Regions from separate parts of the Virgibacillus saliphilus genome, predicted to be linked through region 1. Evidence: riboswitches for the same ligand, from Rfam matches in the RefSeq annotation. Region 1 holds a riboswitch; each other region holds the start of a gene.

What was found. Region 1 has a riboswitch for thiamine pyrophosphate ahead of tenA (thiaminase II). Riboswitches for the same ligand answer to the same signal wherever they lie in the genome.
Region 2: linked by a shared signal. The riboswitch ahead of thiT (energy-coupled thiamine transporter ThiT) and the one ahead of tenA (thiaminase II) in region 1 are both predicted to bind thiamine pyrophosphate.
Region 3: linked by a shared signal. The riboswitch ahead of tenI (thiazole tautomerase TenI) and the one ahead of tenA (thiaminase II) in region 1 are both predicted to bind thiamine pyrophosphate.
Region 4: linked by a shared signal. The riboswitch ahead of thiD (bifunctional hydroxymethylpyrimidine kinase/phosphomethylpyrimidine kinase) and the one ahead of tenA (thiaminase II) in region 1 are both predicted to bind thiamine pyrophosphate.

What each region holds. Positions count from the first base shown of each region.
Region 1 is NZ_JAGYHC010000001.1:39,581-41,787, reverse strand. It holds gene acsA (acetate--CoA ligase) at 1-514, opposite strand, end outside; TPP riboswitch at 704-804, shown strand; gene tenA (thiaminase II) at 901-1,593, shown strand; gene KFZ56_RS00195 (dicarboxylate/amino acid:cation symporter) at 1,642-2,207, opposite strand, start outside.
Region 2 is NZ_JAGYHC010000001.1:2,530,327-2,532,533, reverse strand. It holds gene KFZ56_RS12315 (M3 family oligoendopeptidase) at 1-912, shown strand, start outside; TPP riboswitch at 988-1,089, shown strand; gene thiT (energy-coupled thiamine transporter ThiT) at 1,185-1,757, shown strand; gene KFZ56_RS12305 (hypothetical protein) at 1,980-2,207, shown strand, end outside.
Region 3 is NZ_JAGYHC010000001.1:1,870,950-1,873,156, forward strand. It holds gene KFZ56_RS08950 (FAD-binding oxidoreductase) at 1-677, opposite strand, end outside; TPP riboswitch at 884-991, shown strand; gene tenI (thiazole tautomerase TenI) at 1,104-1,721, shown strand; gene thiS (sulfur carrier protein ThiS) at 1,805-2,008, shown strand; gene KFZ56_RS08965 (thiazole synthase) at 2,010-2,207, shown strand, end outside.
Region 4 is NZ_JAGYHC010000001.1:677,947-680,153, forward strand. It holds gene thiM (hydroxyethylthiazole kinase) at 1-120, opposite strand, end outside; gene thiD (bifunctional hydroxymethylpyrimidine kinase/phosphomethylpyrimidine kinase) at 117-920, opposite strand; TPP riboswitch at 1,141-1,258, opposite strand; gene KFZ56_RS03435 (DUF420 domain-containing protein) at 1,582-2,130, shown strand.

The DNA of each region.
Region 1 (2,207 bases):
CAATTCTTTCAAGATCAGGTAAATCCTCCTGTGGCACCCTGTCTAATAAATCCGGGGTCGTAATAAGTATACGTGCCTGACTGTCTTGCAGACGATCTCGTACAGCTTGCTCCATAAACGCCTCAAACAGCGGACCGGCAATTGCCCCTGTCTTCAATATACCAAAGAAAGATGCGTAGAATTCCGGACTCCTAGGCATAAACAAAAAGACACGATCACCTTTATTCACATTATACTTCTTCAGTACGTTAGCGAATTTATTACTCTCTTGCCGAAGTTGCTCAAAGGTAACCCGCTCTTCCCGGTCCGGAGCGGAATATAATAAAGCAACCTGATCTTTTTTATTTGGATCATTGGCATGACGATCTATGGCTTCATATGCCATATTAACATTGCCGGTTTCATTCCAGCTGAAGTTCTTTTTAACGTCATCCCACTTAAATGTTTCACGCATTTTTTCGTAGTTTTGTAGATTATAATTCCCTTCTCTTGCCGGGATTTTTTGTACATCCATCTAATCACCTCAATTTAAGTTTTTGCAACCGATTACAATTAGAAAAAATCCAAACATTAAGCTAACTGATTTCTATTTTAGAACATTTTATGACTTTTTTAAAGTGATTTGGTTTAAGTTATAGGCTTATTTTTTGATTTATACTTATATTTATGGTTTAATTCATAATAAATAACTTCATATTATTTCATTTTTCACTAGGGGAGCATATTTATTTGCTGAGAGAGGATACTTGACCCTTCGAACCTGATCTAGTTCATACTAGCGTAGGAAAGTGGCTATGTATACATGTTTGATGATGGCTCCCCATTCTACTACTGTGCTAGTGGATGGGGTTTTTTCTTTTCACTCCTCTAATGTGGGAAAAAATCAAAGGAGTGTATATAATGGAGAATTTATTTACAGATCGATTATGGAACCGAGTCCAACCAATATGGAATGCCTATTTGGAGCATCCTTTTGTAAAAGGAATTGGGGATGGTACGCTGCATCAAGAAAAGTTTAAACACTATTTGAAGCAAGATTATGTATATCTCATCGAGTATGCTCGGCTTTTTGCTTTAGGTAGTGCGAAAGCACCTGACTTGAAGACTATGACAACATTTGCAAATCTATTACATGAAACATTGCATGTAGAAATGGATTTACATCGTAAGTATGCTAGCAAATTTAACATATCAACTAAAGAACTGGAAGAGACGGAAGCTGCGTCTACGACAACTGCATACACCAGTTATATGTTGAATATGTCCCAACGAGGCGGAGTGGAAAATGTGATTGCAGCTATTCTTACTTGTGCATGGAGCTATAATTTTATTGGGAAACATTTAGCTTTAATACCTGGAGCGTTGGATCATGAATTTTATGGAGAATGGGTGAAAATGTATTCCTCTGATGATTTTACCACATTGGCAAATGACTGTATGGATGTAATCAATGAACTTACGAAAGACAAACCTGAACATGAACTTGTAGCATTAGAAGAAATCGTGATCAAGACCAGTCAATTTGAATACATGTTTTGGGAAATGGCCGAAAAATTAGAAATGTGGCAGACTGATTCTGTTGGTAAAGCCTGATTATTAGCAAAGACCGCCCCTAATCATAAGGGCGGTCTTCTTTGTTTATTATTTTGCAGATTCAGCTGTGTTTGCTTCTTTCCGCTTTTCACTTTCCGAGATGACATATGCGGCTGTTGCATCTCCTGTAATATTTAAAGAGGTACGAAGCATATCCAGTAGGCGGTCAACGCCGACAATTAATGCGATTCCCTCTACCGGTAATCCGATTTGTTGTAAGACCATCGCTAGCATGATTAAACCAACACTTGGAACTCCTGCTGTTCCAATACTCGCAAGTGTTGCCGTCAATATAATTAGAATAATGTCCGTAAATTCCAACGGTACCGCATAAACCTGTGAAATAAACACCGTTGCAACAGCTTGCATAATAGCGGTTCCATCCATATTAATCGTTGCACCTAATGGCTGAACAAAGCTGCTGATCGATTTTTTCACACCTAAGGTTTCCTGCGCTGATTGCATAGCAATAGGCAAGGCAGCACTGGAACTAGAGGTACTAAAGCCTACTGACATCGCAGGGAAAAATCCTTTATAAAATTTAATCGGACTTGCCTTTCCAAGTCCCCAAATGGCTATGCTATACGTAACAGCTCCATGTATAACTAAGGCTA
Region 2 (2,207 bases), 2.5 Mb from region 1:
TTGGGGTTGGAAAAATTAAGTATGTATGATGTGGAAGCACCATTAACAGATTCGGTTAAAACGTCGAGTTATACAGAAGGTGCGACATTTATTGTTGAACAATTTCGTGCGTTCAGTCCGAAAATGGCCGATTTCGCGCAAATGGCATTTGATAAACAGTGGATCGAAGCAGAAGATCGTCCAGGAAAACGACCAGGCGGTTTTTGTACAAGCTTTCCGGACAGTGAACAAACTCGTATTTTCATGACGTATTCCGGTACCCCGTCCAATATTGCTACACTTGCCCATGAACTTGGGCATGCATACCATCAACATGTCATGAATGACGTTAATGGATTGAATCAGGGATATGCGATGAATGTTGCTGAAACAGCTTCGACGTTTGCAGAAATGATTGTAGCTGATGCGTCTGTTAAACGTGCGAGGAGTAGGGATGAAAAGATGATGTTATTGGAAGATAAAATAAAACGCAGTGTGGCATTTTTCATGAATATCCACGCCCGGTTTATGTTTGAAAATCGTTTCTATGAAGAACGAAAACAGGGAATGGTCTCCGTCCAACGATTAAATGAATTAATGGTTGAGGCACAGAAAGAAGCGTATTGTGATTCAGTTAAGGATTATGATCCAAACTTTTGGGCATCCAAATTGCATTTCCACATGACAGGAGTACCATTTTATAATTTCCCGTATACGTTTGGTTATTTATTTAGTCTCGGTATCTATGCATATGCGAAGGAAAAAGGCGGTAGCTTTGAAGATGATTATATTGCATTGTTAAGGGATACAGGCAGTATGAATGTAGAAGATCTCGCAAACAAACATCTGAATGTAGATATAACGAAAACGGATTTCTGGGAAAATGCCATTCAGTTATGTGTGAATGATGTCGAAGAATTTTTAGCGCTATAACCTGCGGATGCGGTGTATGCATTGTCATTGTCTGCTATATGAGGTAGAATAGTAGGTAACAAAAAAAGTGAATGAAAAGCCTGCAGGGGGAGCCGTTTGGCTGAGAGTGAACAATTTTGTTCTGACCCTTCGAACCTGTTAGTTAGTACTAGCGTAGGGATGGTGGTTTTTTGATGGGATAAAAGTAATGTGAGCGGATTCCTCCATCAGGAAGTCTTCCCCTTGGCATTGCTTTTTTTGTGTAGATTGCTTTAAAAAGGGGAGGTAATAAAATGAGTTCCAACAAAATATTATTTTTAGTTGAGGTTGCAATTTTCACGGCACTAGCATTACTTCTGGATATTATCCCGGGTCTATCATTTAAAATATGGGCAATGGGTGGTTCGATTTCATTTGCCATGATACCTATATTTATCGTTGCATTTCGCTGGGGATTAAAAGGAGGGCTGTTATCCGGATTCCTATGGGGGATTATGCAGGTTGCTGTAGGTGTGTCCTATATTCTGCACCCACTGCAAGGCTTGATTGAATATGGGCTTGCTTTTACCGTTTTGGGTTTTGCAGGTGTTTTTGCTAAGCAAGTTCAGCAAGCAGTTAAAGAAGGTAGGACAAAAGCTTATCTTTCATATATTACGTTAGGAGTACTCTTGGGATCAAGTTTACGTTTTATTGCCCATTATGTTGCTGGTATTGTATTTTTTGAGTCGGCTATTGAGGGACAGCCTGTTTGGATCTATTCCCTCGTGTACAATATTTCTTATATGCTACCATCATTTATATTGTGTACGGCCATCGTGTTCTTTCTATTTCATAAGCAGCCGAGGACATTAGTGAAAACTGCTTAACAATTAATTATTCGCTCACATAAGAGGTTGGGACAAAGCAAACGTGTTTAACTAAGAAAACGAACATTACGGAAGCGATATATGTTTGGAATTTATTTGTTAAAAACACTTTTCCCGGCCTCTTACATTTATGAGAAGGAAACGATGAGTCGTGTTTATTTGTAGCGCTTTTCCTCTTCCATGCATAGGCTATAGAACTATTCATCATGGGAGGAAGCGTATATGGAGCTGACAATAGCTCATTGGTTATATGGTTTATTTACACTTGCGATTATAGGTACTATGATTTTTCGAAGAGGTGTTGTACTCCCTTCATTGTTAGGGACATTTATAATCGCTTGGGTATACAATGGAAGTATAATTGAAGGGTTTACAGCAATTTTCAATGCCAATCTTGTAGCAGCTCAAGAACTTTTTAGTATATTTTTAATTATTACCTTTATGTTGGCT
Region 3 (2,207 bases), 1.8 Mb from region 1:
GATGCTCTTGCAGCTATTTGATGTTCTGGTATACCGTATACCTTTAGCGTTAATTCTGTAAAACAACCTAGTGTACCTTCAGACCCTACAAAAATGCCATTCAGATGATAACCGGATGATGACTTTTCCGCTAAATTGCCAGTGTGTATCGTTTTTCCGTCTACAAGTACAACTTCTAAATCTCGGACTTGGTCACGCATGATGCCATAGCGGACAGACATTGTTCCACTGGCATTCGTAGCAGCCATACCGCCAAGTGTTGCATCTGCCCCTGGATCTACTGGAAAAAATAACCCGTATTTTTTCAGTTCTTTATTTAATTGGGAACGTGTCACACCTGGTTGTACTTTTACTAGAAAATCTTTTTCCCGAATCTCCAGTATGCTGTTCATTAACGAAAAATCAATGGTTATGCCATGTTCGTAAGGGATAATATGACCTTCTAAGCTTGTTCCCAAGCCATAAGGAACAACCGCGATCTCATATTTATCAGCTAGACGAACAATTTCGCTCACTTCTTCAGCATTTTCAGGAAATACCACTACAGCTGGAGAACTTGGTGTATGATAAGATTCATCTGTGCTGTGTTCTTCCAGAACAGTCTCGTTCATGGTAACTTGATCTTTTCGCAACCATTTCTCTAATCCATGTATTACATTCGTTATTGCTGTTTCCATGGTTATTTCTCTCCCTTTTTAAATAGGTATGTTAAAGAAATTTCTGATTTTATAGTCTAGTATAAATGATGTGAAGTAGAAAATCTATAGCTTAAATACATAGGGAAGGATTATTCATTTCTACTGCTGTATAAGCGATATTAGATAATAAAAAACATTCCATTATTGACAAAATATTCATGCGTGTTAAAATAAAATAAAATGATATGAACTACTAGGGGTGCCTTTGTTAAGGCTGAGATTAAAGTTTCACTTTGAGACCCTTTGAACCTGATCTGGTTGATGCCAGCGTAGGGAAGTAATCTGCCGATGACTACAAAGCTAACTTATGTATTCTAGAGGGCCACTTTCTTTATGCGCTGCATGATGAAAAGTGGTCTTTTTTATATGTATATAAGAATCTATTAGATGGGTTGTGCCTTTGTCATGCCAAAACAATTACATGTTATTTCTACTGGCCGGCAATCAATGAAAACGTTTGTTACGATTGCAGGACAGATTCATAAATATGTGGATGTCATCCATGTACGAGAAAAGACATGGTCTGCCAGTAAACTTGTAGCTGTCGTGCAAGCATTAGCTGAAGAGGGAATTCCAGTTAAAAAAATAATGATAAATGATCGTATCGATATAGCATATATGATGAAGACAAACGGAGTGCAACTTACACACCAAAGTGCTGATCTTTCATTGGTAAAAGAATCTTTTCCTACTTTACAAATAGGTTGTTCCGTCCATTCTATAGAAGAAGCCATGGAGGCAGAGACAAAGGGTGCAAATTTCCTCCTTTATGGTCATATCTTTGCTACCTCATCGAAGCCAGGAATACCTCCGAGAGGACTTGATCATTTACAGAGGATAACAGAAACAGTTCATTTACCAGTCATAGCAATCGGTGGTATTATGCCGGAAAATACAAAGCAGGTACTAGCAGCAGGTGTAGAGGGAATCGCGGTTTTGTCAGGTGTATTATTAGCAAACGATCCTGTAGAAGCGGTTAAAGAATATAGAATAAATATGGAAAAGGGAGTGTATGATGAATAACCATTATGATGTCAGCATTGCTCGAGGAGGTGAAGGAAGATTCCATCGCTTATGATTCGAAATAGCTCAAAGGAGGTGAGAACATGACATTACAATTAAATGGGGAGATTGTAACGATACCAACAGCAGTTACCACAATTAAAGAAGTAATCGAACATTATAAGATAAGTAACCCTGTTGTTATTGTAGAACATAATGACCGAATTTTGGAAAAGAATGAGCATACTACTACAGAAATAGCTGATGGAGACAAAATAGAATTAATCCAATTTGTAGGAGGCGGTTAACATGTTAACCATCAACAAAAAACAATTTAACTCCAGATTATTGTTAGGTACAGGAAAATATCCAAATATTGATGTCCAGAAGCAAGCAGTGGAAGTGTCAAAGCCGGAAATCTTAACCTTCACTGTTCGCCGTATGAATATCTATGAGCCAAGTCAGCCGAATTTCCTTGAAAAGATTGATGTGGAGAAAGTTACGCTA
Region 4 (2,207 bases), 640 kb from region 1:
AACTGGTGCCCCGCCAAAGGATAAAAGCCCGTTTGCTGTAAAATTCATGACAACCTGATTGGTTAGATGGTGAATCAATGGACTATTTCCCCGTACTTCCTGAATAATGTTTGGATTCATAGTATCACCTCTTCACGGTCTGCCCAATGATTCGTAGGACCATTTCCGGAACCAAGAGAAAAGGAATGCTTAATTGCTGCTGTTATAAAACGTTTTGCCTGTGAAATAGCATCCTGAAGCGCTATGCCTTGACCTAAAAAGGCTGTAATCGCAGCGGAATACGTACATCCAGTTCCATGCGTATTGTTGGTATTCATGCGATCAGCTGAGAAGGTTTTTATGTCCATCCCGTCGTATAAAAAATCCACTGCACTCCCCGACATATGTCCACCTTTAATAAGAGCTGCTCCAGCACCGAAATTCTTTACGATCGTTTCAGCAGCTTGTTTCATGTCATCGGTTGTCTCAATTGTATTGCCGGTAATAAATTCAGCCTCCGGAATATTTGGTGTTACTAGGGTTGTCAGTGGCAAAAGATTTTCACGTAAAAAAAGACGTGAATCCTGATCAATTAAGGAATCTCCACTTGTTGCAACCATAACTGGATCCATGACATAAGATGCATCCAATTCTGAAACATATCCTGCAATGACTTCCATCATGTCCCTATTTGCAATCATCCCTGTTTTACATGCGTGAACCGGAATATCGGAAATCACGGAATCCAGCTGCTGTTTGATCATGTCGATGGGTAGGTGGTGAACATTTTGAACGCCTGTGGTGTTTTGGGCAACGACAGATGTAATGACGGACATGCCATAGCTTTTTAATTCTTGAAACGTTTTTAAGTCTGCTTGAATGCCAGCTCCACCACTTGGGTCGGTTCCAGCAATGGTAAGAGCCGTTGAAACGTGTTTCATTTATAAAACCTCCTCTGATGGATTCGGAAGGACGAAAGAATAGTAGTTTTCCGGGTTATATATCATTATTTTTCATTGTGCAGTCATTGACCGCTATTAAATGAAAACAGCCATGGTTGTTAATAGATACGTTCGATTCATCCATGACTTCTTCCCAGAGAGAACTAAAAAAAGCCAAATCCCATGGGGGACCTGGCTTCGAATTTGAAAATAGATAAGACATTTCGTCAAACTACTTCCCTCCGCTGGTATGATCCAGATCAGGTCCGTAAGAGTCAGAAAGCCTCAATGCGCTTTCCTCTCAGCCCACGTATTATTGGGCACCCCTAGTAGTTACTTTTATTGATTATTTACCTTTAGTTTAACAAATAGGCTCGCACTTGTCATGGAAATTGAATAAGTGGAAAGTGTACCTATATTCAAATCCATATCATTCCCTTTTCCGGATAATAAAGCAGATGAAAAATACATACAGAATGCTAGGAAACTTTCCTGTTATCACTTTTTGGTCAAAAGAAAAGACCTAATTGGATAGCCTGTTTTCTGTCAAAAGTATGACATTTCTCGTTTTTATAGGAGTGAATATTACTTTTGACTTGTTGTTTGCGGTTAATTTTCATATGCTTATGGAAAGGAATTTTATATTGGAGTGAAAAAACAGATGCCTAATGACATTAACTATACTAGACAGCGCAATTATAATCCGCTGATTTGGATTTTATCTATATTGATTGTAGGCGTTATTTTGGGAACGTATTTCTTGCCAACAAACCCAGACGCAACAATAGCTGGCATGGAGTTAACCGTATTGCCCATGTTAAATGCTATTTTGAATAGCTTCACCTTTATCTTTTTGTTGATTGCTTTAATCATGATTAAAAAGAAAAACATCAAAGTGCACCGCAGATTTATTATTGCTGCATTCGTAACAACCTTTTTATTCTTCATCTTCTATTTGACGTATCATTCTATGGCTGAGTCTACAAGCTTCGGCGGAGACGGTCCTATGATGTACATTTATTATTTTATACTAATTACACACATTGTTCTGGCTGCATTGATTGTGCCGCTTGCGCTAATCACACTTGGAAGAGGTTTGAATATGAAAGTAGAAAAACACCGGAAAATTGCACGTTGGACAATGCCACTATGGCTGTATGTCAGCTTTACTGGCGTGTTGGTCTACTTCATGATTTCGCCATACTATTAAGCTTTTTGGTAATATCATTATATGCCAATGACATACTGGCACGTTTTAAAAGTTCTTCCGGCAATTATGGGTAGTGT